Regions from separate parts of the Psychromicrobium ferritrahens genome, predicted to be linked through region 1. Evidence: riboswitches for the same ligand, from Rfam matches in the RefSeq annotation. Region 1 holds a riboswitch; the other holds the start of a gene.
The links. Region 1 has a riboswitch for cyclic di-AMP ahead of ABDK06_RS13395 (M23 family metallopeptidase). Riboswitches for the same ligand answer to the same signal wherever they lie in the genome.
Positions count from the first base shown of each region.

Region 2: it holds a riboswitch for cyclic di-AMP, as region 1 does, so the genes downstream of both, ABDK06_RS07305 (aggregation-promoting factor C-terminal-like domain-containing protein) here and ABDK06_RS13395 (M23 family metallopeptidase) in region 1, are expected to answer to the same signal.

Region 1 is NZ_JBDLLW010000003.1:296,988-302,884, forward strand. It holds gene ABDK06_RS13375 (alpha-mannosidase) at 1-97, opposite strand, end outside; gene ABDK06_RS13380 (HNH endonuclease) at 379-876, opposite strand; gene ABDK06_RS13385 (NlpC/P60 family protein) at 1,102-1,890, opposite strand; gene ABDK06_RS13390 (C40 family peptidase) at 1,990-2,616, opposite strand; cyclic di-AMP (ydaO/yuaA leader) riboswitch at 2,760-2,934, opposite strand; gene ABDK06_RS13395 (M23 family metallopeptidase) at 3,171-4,049, opposite strand; cyclic di-AMP (ydaO/yuaA leader) riboswitch at 4,057-4,230, opposite strand; gene ABDK06_RS13400 (metal-dependent transcriptional regulator) at 4,338-5,036, opposite strand; gene serC (phosphoserine transaminase) at 5,222-5,897, shown strand, end outside.
Region 2 is NZ_JBDLLW010000001.1:1,584,860-1,590,756, reverse strand. It holds gene ABDK06_RS07310 (hypothetical protein) at 73-840, shown strand; gene ABDK06_RS07305 (aggregation-promoting factor C-terminal-like domain-containing protein) at 844-1,500, opposite strand; cyclic di-AMP (ydaO/yuaA leader) riboswitch at 1,549-1,689, opposite strand; gene ABDK06_RS07300 (MarR family winged helix-turn-helix transcriptional regulator) at 1,845-2,273, shown strand; gene ABDK06_RS07295 (MFS transporter) at 2,274-3,518, shown strand; gene ABDK06_RS07290 (sensor histidine kinase) at 3,547-4,950, opposite strand; gene ABDK06_RS07285 (response regulator transcription factor) at 5,064-5,807, opposite strand.

The DNA of each region.
Region 1 (5,897 bases):
CGGCAAGCGGCAGTGACCTCAGATAGCTTGCCTGATCCAGGCGCTCGCGAACGAACCTGTCCAAGCGGGCCTCAGTCAGATGACGATCATCGTGCACAAGGATCTCCTCCACGGGGATTTTTATCTCTAGTATCGATTTAATCGAGCCTAATCCGGTTAAGCTGATATTGCCAACGCGACAAACCAGCGCTCAGCCTATCCACAAGGTAGGGGCTCGACAAGACATCGAGAGAGGTTGTGAGGAAGTTCCAAGCTTAAGCGAGAGATGCGGTTCAAGTTGTGCTGTACGAGCGCGACAGCGGGGATTTCTCTCACCGATAGGAGCCACGACGTCGCAGAACGTGCTGAGAATCCTTGGCTAAGCGGGCTCTCAGGAACTCAGGCCGCTGATTCGCTCAGAAACGGATCCCATTCAGGAACAGGTTTCTCCAGTTCTCGAATCTGCCAGTGCCCGCCGCGTGGCGGCCGCGGAGTCAGCCGCAACTGCCAATTCATCTCTGCGGGGGTGTGATCTCCCTTGCGGTTATTGCAGCTCAAGCAGCAGGCCACCAGATTCTCCCAGCTATGAGCGCCGCCGCGAGATTTGGGTTGAATGTGATCTATCGTGCTGGCGGATTTTCCGCAGTAACCGCAGCGATGATCGTCCCTCCGCAGAACACCACGCCGGCTGACCGGCGTCTGGCGGTTATACGGCAAGCGAATATAGCGATTGAGCAGAATCACCGAGGGGCGACCCAGAATGTCCTGGGCACCCACCACGGGGTCGTCGCCTTCGGCTAAAACCGAGGCTTTGCCCGCGAGGACAAGGATCAATGCCCGGCGGAAGGTAACAACCGCAAGGGGTTCGTATCCAGCATTCAGAACAAGAGTACGCATAGACGTAGTTCCTCTTCGCTGACCCGGAGTCGTTTCGGCGGAGCCGGCTGCCCTGTCGCAGCCCCGAGTCTTGAACTCAAGACAAGCCTAGGCGGAACACCCATGAATCAGCGAATTCTGCACCGCTCCGCCAGCACGTGTCGGAAAGAATTCACCTGGACGCAACGTTAAAGCACTGGAGTCCCACACCGTACGGTGTGGGACTCCAGTCAAAACTCTCAGGTACTAGTGCCCGATAGCGATGAACGCGGTAGGAGCGCCGCTGCTGATGTTCACCGAGAACAGCGCGGTGGTGCCACCGCTCCAGCCACCGTGCACAGCCATGCCATTACCTACGTAAACCGCGATGTGCTGTCCACCGAAACCGTTGCTGCTGTAATAGACCAAGTCGCCCGGCTGTGCTTCACCCTGGCTGATGGTGCGCCCCAGTGAAAGATAACCCGACGGCCAGCCGTGATAGAAGATGCCAGCGGCGGCCAGGGAGTTACTGGCCAGCGCGGTGCAGTCCTGAGCGACTCCCAGCTGAGCGTAAGCCGCTGCAGCAATGGTCGCGCCGATACCGCTCTTGGAAGCAGTCGGAGCAGCTTTCGTGGCCTGCGGAGCGGCAGGGGCAGCAGCCGGCACTGCCTGAGCAGCGGCCGCAGGCTTCTCAGCTACCGCGGTGGTGCTATTGCTCTGAGCTTCAACGGCAGGAGCGTTCAACTCAGCGGCCGGTGTCGAAGACGAAGCCTTCGGGCTCTGGAAAGTGATCTGAACTTTCGAAGAGGCCGTGACGGCCTGCGACAAGTTCTGAATCTTCAGGGTGGAGGTATTGCTGTCACGCTCGACATCGGTCGGCTGTGCCGCGTTGGCCGCGATCCCCGTGGTCAGCACCAGACCGGATGCTGCCGCAATAACCGCAGCTTGACGACCGACCCCACCGGCGTTGTCGCTGACGGCTTTGGCAATAACTGCTATCGAGCTGGTCTTAGCGACCTCTGCTCGGTGCCGTGCGATCCCTTCACGATTGCTCATGGGTCTCTCTTTCAATTCCTCTTGGCTACGATGCGATGTGTTTGCGTTCATGACACGGAGGTTTTTGTCTGCGAGCCTCCGCGCCCGCTTCTCAAGTGATTAGGGCATGGTGTAGAAAACAGCGGAGCCCACAGCGGTCACCGAGGTGAGCTGAGTTCCGTCGGAGGGGTTCAAAGCACCGATCTCCATACCGTTTCCAACGTAGATTGCCACATGGGAGCCACCGTTCTGAACGACCAGGTCGCCCGGCTTAGGTGTGGAAGTCTGGACCATCACGCCCCACTGATTAGTGCGCGGGATCGAGATGCCGGCCTGGGCATAAGCCCACTGCACGAAGCCTGAGCAGTCCCAACCGGTCACCGGGCTGGTTCCACCGAAAACATAAGCGTGTCCGATGCCGGAGTAAGCAACTGCGGCGACGCCGGAGAGCTTTCCGGATCCTACGGTAGCTTTATCGGGCGATGCGACCTTGGCGGGAGCGGCGGCCGGCGCCTTGGCCTGGCTCTGCTCAACCTGCTGCGAGGCCGGCTTCACGTCCTGAGCCTGCGCATCCACCTGGGTGAGCTCAAGGCTTGAGGCGGTTGCGGGCTGCTGGAACTTGAGAGTGAGATTCTTGGCTGCTGAAACAACCTGAGCGACGTCGGAAGTCGTCCGACTGGATGCTGCGTCCTGAGCTGCGGTGCCATCGGTGTTCGCGGCCAAAGCCGGGATTCCGAAGCTCGTCACAAGCCCAGTGGCCACGGCAACAACAGCTGCCTGACGACCAAAGCTGCCAGCATTTGAAGAAACCGCTTTTGAAATTTCACTCAGGCGATTGCTACTGACAGTGGCCGCGCGGTGGCGACCGATAGATGCCTTTGAAGACACTTTTAACCTCTCCCAAAGCCTGCGAGGTAAGCTGTCGGATTCGGATGGGAGTCACCCGGCCGCATTGACTCATCAGATTGACCGATGAACTTCTGCGGCTTCACCCCAAGGACTTCATTGAAGAAGCCCGCATGTGGTTCCCCCGTCTCTGCCAGACGAATGTTGCGAACGGATCTCGAGGTAATGGCAGAGTTAGGCTATCTACCCGAGAGCGCCAACTTCCTACAAAATTTGGCGCAAAAACAACGGTACATGAGGTTCGGGGGAATGTCACATTCTGATCACGGAAAAGTTATATTTCGGAAACAGCCGTGACAATCCGGTAATTAATCCACTCCGGAGTCTTGCTCTGACCGGCAGTTTTATTCGCGATCAGGCCCTGAAATCAGCAGTGTAAAGATTGTGAAAATTATTTAGAGCCAGCCCATTGGATCAACTGTTTTGTCATTGACCATCACCTCGAAGTGCACGTGACATCCGGTAGAAGCACCGGTGGTTCCACTCAGCGCCACGAGTTCTCCGCGACTCACCTTCTGCCCCACCTTCACCACGAGAGAACTGTTGTGGTTATAGGACGTCGATAAACCATTTCCATGATCGATCACCACCCGGTTGCCACCGCCTCCGCTGTGCCAACCGGCGAAAGTCACAGTGCCACCAGCAGCTGCGAAAACATCGGTGCCGCAGGCTATCGCGAAGTCCTGTCCGGTATGCAGTTCACCCATCGCCCCGGTCAGCGGATTGACTCGATAGCCGAAAGGTGAGGTGGGCACGAGCTTGGTCAAAGGAGCCGCCAGGCTTCCCTTGGCGGCGGCGGGGGTGACCTTTGCCGCCGAGACGCTCAGCGCCTCATGCAATTTGCTGTCCGGATCCAGGCTCCCGGTCGAGCCTGGGCGGCTGAAGCTCAATTCAGCAGTGGCATCCGCGGAAACCGCTGCGGAACTGCCTGCGCTGCTCTGGGCGGCGGCTGGGGCGAACGTCGCTGCGGTACCGGGCACCAGAACCGCCAAGGAGAGCGACGCCGCAGCGAGCACCAAGCCGCTGCGCTGCGCGATCTTGGGGGATCTGAGTGCCGTGGCTTTGCGAACGTCCGTGCTGAGCGCGGCGCTGCGGCGGCCACGAGTCGGAACGGGCGCCGACGGCATCGGAAGGATCTCGGGGCTCAGCTCGACGCGCTGACGAGCGCGGCGAGCGGCGTCTCGCGGCCTGCTCTGAAGTTCGATTGAGGGCGCTGCGAGGGCTTCTCGAGCAGCACTACGCCTGCCGTGCTGTTGTGGTGCTGAAACGCTCAAAGAGCCAGTTTCCTCTCTTGAATCACTTGCGAGGTTAGCTGTCGGATTCGGATCTAGAGAGCGATCCGGCCTTCGGTCTTTCGTTGCTTACGCTTGCTTTGACCGAAGACTTCACCCCAAGACCGGTTATTCAACCGGCCGGTAATGGTTCCCCCGTCCTTGCCTGAACTGCTTATTCTCCGCAACCAGAGGCAAGGCTCAGTGCTGGTTGGGATAACGCCAAAAGATTACGGCGACGAAACTAAATCATACGTCATCGAGCAGTTTGATAACAATTCGTTATACGGCTCAGTCAATGGAGACAAAGACATGCACGGCGACTTCGGGCGGCAGCTCCAAGGCACCCTCCACACCGGGCACTCGAACCGAGATGTACTCCCCGACCTGCTCGAGTGAAATCCTCGCACCAGGTTTCAGCCCGGCCTCGTCGAGCTGACCGAGCAATTCCGGATCGACCTGGATCCGCTCCGAAAGCCTGCCAATGGTGACCTTGGAATCCGGAGTGTACTTCTCCATCGCAGAGACCATATTCACCACCCCGTCGGTGAACTCCCGCGCCTTGTGCCCGCCGAAGGACTCCAGCCCCGGAATCGGATTGCCATACGGTGAATCCTCCGGATGCCCCAATAGCTCGAACAATTTGGCTTCGACCTGTTCGCTCATCACGTGCTCCCAGCGGCAAGCCTCTTCGTGCACATAGGCCCAGTCCAACTTGATCACGTCGGAGAGCAAGCGCTCGGCGAGCCGATGTTTGCGCATCACGCTGGTGGCTCGTTCACGACCCAGCTCAGTGAGTTCGAGGTGCCGATCACCGGAGACGATGACCAGACCATCTCGCTCCATTCGCGCGATGGTCTGCGATACGGTAGGCCCGGAATGATGCAATCGCTCAGCGATCCTCGCGCGAAGAGGCACAATGAGCTCTTCCTCAAGCTCCAGAATCGCCTTGAGATACATCTCTGTAGTGTCGACTAAATCAGCAGTCACCTGAATAACACCCCTTGCATCGCCGCCATACGCTCAAAACCTATATCTAACTTATCCTGCCTGCTGAGTCGCAGAAAATCCTCAGCGCTCAAGCTGATGGCAGAATAAAGACAGCCACCTGTCCAAGACCGAACCTGCCCCTCACGCTGGGGCATCTTCGAACCTGTGCTTTTTGGGAGATCCACGTGACCGACGCCCCCGCATTCCTCCGCATTCCGGCCGATCTGCTGCCTCAGGACGGCCGCTTCGGTGCCGGTCCGTCAAAAACCCGACCGGCACAGCTGGAAGCTCTGCAAGCCGCCGAACGAACCATTCTGGGCACCTCACACCGTCAGGCCCCGGTGAAGAACCTGGTGGGTGATATCCGCTCCGGACTGGCTGAATTCTTCAAAGCCCCCGAAGGATACGAAGTGGTCCTCGGGGTGGGCGGCTCTACGGCGTTCTGGGACGTCGCGACGTTCGGCCTGGTGGAAAGAAAAGCCCAGCACTTGAGTTTCGGCGAATTCGGCTCCAAGTTCGCAGCGGCCACCGATAAAGCGCCATTCCTCGAGGCCTCCTCGATCATCACCTCGGCCCCAGGCAGCCGCCCCAGCCCGGTGGCGGAGCCCGGCGTCGACGTCTACGCATGGCCACATAATGAGACCTCAACCGGCGTGGCTGCGAGCGTGCAACGCGTCACTGGCGGCGATCAAGGCTCGCTCACCCTGATCGACGCCACCTCAGCGGCTGGCGGGCTCGCCGTGGAGATCGCCGAAAGCGATGTCTACTACTTCGCGCCGCAGAAGAATTTCGCTTCAGACGGCGGGCTCTGGCTCGGGCTATTCTCCCCCGCTGCTCTGGAGCGAGCCGCACGGATCAACG
Region 2 (5,897 bases), on a different contig from region 1:
CGCCCTCCTTCAAAGGACTGAGGGTTGTATATCGGGAGGCGCAGTCGAGAGGGCGTGGGCTAGGCTCTAGGAATGGACCAATTTCAGCCCCCGAGCAACCCTCAGTTGCCCCCACAGCAACCCAATCCGCAGCAACCCAATCCGCAGCAGCCGGGTCAGGCTCCGCAGTACGGCCAGAATCAACCGCCGCAGTTCGGCCAGCCACCAGCGCCGCAGTTCGGCCAAAATCAACCGCCGCAGTACGGTCAGAACCAGCCATCTCAGTACCCGCAGGCCCAGTACGGCCAAGCGCCCTATGGGCAGCAGTTCCAGGCCTACCCGAGCGGCCCCATGGGGTACTCTCAGCTTCCTCCGGTGGAGAAGCCTGCGACCTTGAAGAACGCCGTGATTCTGATGTTCGTCGGAGCAGCGCTGGCTCTTTTAGGCGGCATCTTCTCGCTGTTCCAGATCGATCGAGTGCTCGATTTAGCGCTCTCCCAGGCCAATACTTCTGAACTCAGCGGGAGCAGCTACGAGTCTGCGAAGTCGATAGCTCAAGCGGCTGCTTATGGTACCGCGATCTTCAGCTTGGTGATCAGTACAGCACTGTGGATCTGGATGGCGCTGGTGAACAACGCAGGCAAGTCCTGGGCGCGCGTCGTCGCCACGGTTTTTGCCGGTATCGGAATCATCGGCGGGATCTATTCGCTGATTTCCGGTCTGGTGAGCAAGATGATGTTCTGGGATAACCTGATCTTCGGCATTCTGACGCTGCTGGTCTCGATTGCGGCTTTGGTGCTGATCTGGCTCAAGCCCTCGACCGAGTACTACAAATTCAAGAGCCAGAAGGTTCTCTACTGAAGCTCAGTACCACCCGGTGGCCTGGGAATGTCCCCAGGCGCCGCAGGGTGAACCGTAGCGTTCTTTGATGTAACCCAGTCCCCAGCTGATCTGGGTTTTGTAATTGGTGCGGTAATCGGCGCCCGTGCTCGCCATCTTCTCCGCGGGCAGCGACTGTGCAATGCCATAGGCCAGGCTCGAGGGGTTTTCCGCTGTGGTCTGCCAGCTGGATTCTTTGGTCCACAGTGGCAGTAGGCAACTCATCTGGTCCTGCCCCCAGCCGAAGCCAGCCAGTTTAGCGGCCGCGAAGGTCTGGGCTGCTTGTGGGTCATTGATCTTTTTGATGTCGGCTGCCGTCGCGTCAGCATCGGGCGTGCCGGATGCGAGCTTTGAGCTTGCACTCACCCGGCTGAAAACCACCTCGGCGTCGGAAGCGGCGGAAACGGTCTGCGTGTGTGAATTCTGGGCCGCCGGCACCGGAGCGGAGATGCTCGTGCTCTGCTGAGAGGCACTGACGCCCGCTACCAGAACGCCTGCTACCGCGACTGCTGCGACCTGCTGAACCGGGAGCTTCGGAGTGGCGTCCCAGAGCAGGCTGAGATTGGACTTCTCAGCTGCGCGACGCCGTCCGGCGGCTTTGCCTCGGCGGGATCTCGGGGACCCCTCTTGGGGTGCTGCCACATGGCGTGCACGATGAGTGCGTGACTGATGGGCGCGTTGAGCCACTGGCTTGCCTCTCTTTTGCCTGCGAGGTGAGCTGTCGGATTCGGCTGAGAAAGCCGGCCCTGCGCTGCAGGGCTTCACCCCAAGGCCATCTGAAGATGACCGAAAGTGGTTCCCCCGTCTCTGCCAGAATTGCTGTTATCCGTCCGGAGTGGCAGAGCTCGGCGTCTCTCCGAAAAGGTGCGCGGCTTATGCTGCGCACCTCTCAACGATACCTGAGCCACCTGGATAAGTCACATTTAGGTAACGGAGTGCAGAATCTCTAATTTACTTAGCAAAGGTAATGACTTATGCTAAGTATTGTGAATTCAGCTCAAAAGTCGCCTTCTCTCGCGGTGCAGCTTCGAATGGCCGTGATGCGCACTTCACGGCGGCTGCGCGCCGAAGCGACCAGCGAGAGCGTCACCCCGGGGCAGTTCACCGTGCTGGCGATCTTGAGCGACGGTCGGCAAACTCTCCGGCAGCTCGCTGATCGGGAACATGTGCAGGCGCCCTCAATGACCCGGATGATCAATGCCCTGGAGAGCGGCGGTTTGGTCACCAGACAGTCGGATCCCAGCGACGGCCGCCAGATCCTGGTCGAACTGACTGACGCAGGCCGGGAGGTGCTTCGGGATACCCGGCAGCGCCGTACCGAATGGCTTGAGCGGCGACTGGCCGGGCTGAGTGCCGAGGAACGCAAAGTGCTGCGTGAAGCAGCCGCGATACTGCAGAAAATGAGCGCGAAATAATTGTTTAGTGCACTGAAGGTCTTCAACTACCGGCTCTGGGTCTCCGGGGCACTGGTCTCCAATATTGGCACTTGGATGCAAAGAGTGGCCCAGGACTGGCTAGTTCTGACCATTCTGACGAACCAATCGGGAACCGCGGTGGGGATCGTGACCGGTCTGCAATTCCTTCCCATCTTGCTGCTCGGCCCTTGGGCGGGACTGCTGGGAGACCGTTATTCCAAACGCAAGATCCTCCTGATCACGCAATCCTGCATGGGCTTCTGTGCTTTGATCCTGGGGCTCTTGGTGGTCACCAACACCGTTCAACTCTGGCATGTCTACCTGCTCGCACTGCTGCTCGGCGTGGGAAGCGCCATTGACGCCCCCTCGAGGCAGGCCTTCGTCTCCGAGGTGGTCGAATCGGATGACGTGCCCAACGCGGTGGCGCTCAATGCGACCTCATTCAATTTGGCCAGGTTGGCCGGGCCGGGACTCGCCGGGCTGCTGATCGCTTGGATCGGAACCGGGCCGGCGTTCTTGATCAACGCGGCGAGCTTTGCCGCCGTGATCATTTCCCTTGCCAAGATGCGGGTGACGGAACTGCACCCCGCCGCCCGCACGCCGCGGGGGAAGGGGCAGATCCGGGAGGGACTGCACTATATCCGGCAGCGCCCCGATCTGATGATGATCATGGTGCTGGTGAGCCTGGTGGCAACCCTGACCATGAATTTCCAGATCACCAATGCCATGATGGCCACCTCGGTCTTCGGCCTCGGGCCGGGAGAGTACGGGCTGCTCGGCACCGTGATGGCGGTCGGCACGCTCTCCGCCGCGTTGCTGGCGGCGCGTCGCCAGGGCGTGCGGATGGCCTATGTGGTGGGCGGCGCCCTCGCCACTGGAGTGTTCACCATACTGGCGTCGTTCGCCCCGAATTACTGGGTCTTTGCGATCGCCCTGGTTCCAATCGGCCTTTCCTCGATGACCTTCCTGAATGTCTGTAACACCACCATTCAGCTGACCACCGATCCGGCGATGCGCGGTCGGGTGCTAGCTGTCTATATGGCGGTGATGCAGGGCGGTACGCCGATTGGCGCCCCGCTGGTCGGCTGGATCGGCACGCTCTTCGGCCCGCGCTGGTCACTCATCGTTGGCGGGCTGGCCGCTCTGCTGGCCGGAGCGATAGCGCTCTCCGTGCTCAATAAGCGCAATCACACCACGCTGCGCAGCCAGGTCGGTTCGCTATTGCCCCATCGCGTCAAGGCCTGATTTCCGCAGCGACGGTGCGGTCGCTGGTTCAGTGGCCGCGGGGAAGATCGACCATGAACTCAGTGTCTCCAGGTTCGGATTTCAAAGTGATCTTCCCGCCGTGAGCCTGCACGATGGCGTGCACGATGGAAAGTCCCAGTCCGGTGGTTCCATCGTGGCCGGAGCGAGCCACATCGACCCGGGAGAAGCGATCAAAGATATCGGACTGGAAGTCCTTCGGAATGCCTGGACCGTTGTCTCGTACACCGAGCCGCAGCATTCCCCCCTCCACATTGCGCAAGCTGGTGGTCACCACAGTGCCGGCATCGGTGTGCTTGGCGGCATTGGACAGCAAGTTGAGCAGCACCTGACGGATCGCCCCGGCGTCGGCCTTGATGATGAAGGGGTCGCTGGGCAGGTCAAGCTGCCAGCGATGATCGCCGAGGGCGACCTTCATATCGTTCACGGTCTCCAGCACCAGCTGAGTCATCTCGGTATCGGCCAGCTCGAGCGGTTTGCCTTCATCGAGCCGGGCCAGGGTGAGCAGATCTTCCACCATGGCACCCATCCGCTTGGACTGCGACTCCACCCGGGAGAGCGATTTTTCTCCCGATTGGCTCAGGTTCTCGGTCATCCGGAGCATCTCGGTATAGCCACGGATCGCGGTCAACGGGGTGCGCAATTCGTGGCTGGCATCGGCGACGAATTGCCGGACTTTGGTCTCGCTGCGCTGCCTGGCCTGCAGCGCCTGGGAGACATTGTCCAGCATCCTGTTCAGAGCCAGGCCCACCGCGCCCACTTCAGTATTGGGGTTCGCCGCGGAGGTGGGGACTCGCTCCGCGAGGTTGACTTCACCCTCGTCGAGCGGTAGCTGGGAGACTTTGGTGGCCACTGCCGAAAGCTGATTGAGCGGCGTCATCGCCCGTCGGATGATCACGGTGCCCACCATGCCCATGGCGATCAACCCCGAGGCCGAAACCAGAATGATGGTGGAAATTAAGGTAGCTAAGGTGTCATTGAGGTCGTTAAGCGGCAGCCCAGTGATCAGGGAAGTGCCGTTCGACAACGGAATTGAGACCAGCCTGTAGTCGCCTTCATCGAAATGCGCATCGTAGAACCGGCCATCCGAAGGGATTGAGGTGATCGTCTTTTTGTCTTTTGCACTGAACGGCTGGAGACCATCAGGCTGACCGGTCCGTGAATCAGAGACAAATCCGCCAGTGGCCTCCGCATTCTGCGGGACAGTGGCGATGAGTGTACCGATAGCGATGCCGCGCACTGTGGCATATGACTGACCATTGAGATTTGTTTGCACCGAAAAGGTCGTGGAGGTTCTGTAGGAGCTGTCCACTAAATCACTGTTGAGCCGATTATTCAGCACAAAACTCATCGAGGCGTAACAGACCAGCCCGACGATAAAACAGATCGCGGTGAGTAGCGCCAGCGTCGCCATCACCATTTTGGAGCGCAGGCTCCAATCGGAAAGTTTCAGCCAGGCCGGTGGATGAAAGCGCTTAGTCAGGCTGTCCCACGACGCAGTTGACGTTCCAACAGGCGCCGCCTTGCTCACTGCTCAGCCGGTTTGAGAATATAGCCTGCTCCGCGCACGGTGTGGATCATGGCGGGGTGATTGGCTTCGATTTTCTTACGCAGATAGGAGATGTAGAGCTCGACGATATTGACCTGCCCGCCAAAGTCATAGTTCCAGACCCGGTCAAGGATCTGCGTTTTGCTGATCACGCGTTTCGGGTTCTCCATCAGGTAGCGCAGCAGCTCGAATTCGGTGGCGGTCAGAGTGATTTCTTCCGACCCTCGCATCACCTGCCGAGTGTCATGGTTGAGCACCAGATCTCCCACCCGGATCTCGGCGGAATCAACTGAGGTCACCCCCGCGCGCTGCACGATGCGGTGCAGTCGGAGCAGCACCTCTTCCATGCTGAAGGGTTTGGTCACATAGTCGTCGCCACCAGCGGTGAGGCCGGCCACGCGATCCTGCACGGCGTCCTTGGCGGTCAGGAACAAAGCGGGGATCTCAGGCGCGAAATTCCGGATCTTGCCGAGTAGCTCGACGCCGTCAAAACCGGGCAGCATGATGTCGAGCACCAAGACATCGGGCCGGTACTCGCGGGCGATCTTCACCGCGGTGGCACCGTCATGGGCTATCTGCGTCTCCCACCCAGCCATCTGCAATCCCATCGACATCAGTTCAGCGAGGCTCGGCTCATCGTCGACCACCAGGGCGCGAATCGGTGAACCATCCGGATGACTGAGTTTCGGCAGGTTCTCGGTGAAGTTTCTTGTAGTAGCCATAATCTAACTTTCTGACAATCCAATATATTTAAGCTTGAAGCTAGCTGGATATTGACTGTGGAAGCTGTGAATTTAAATTTTCACTCTGCT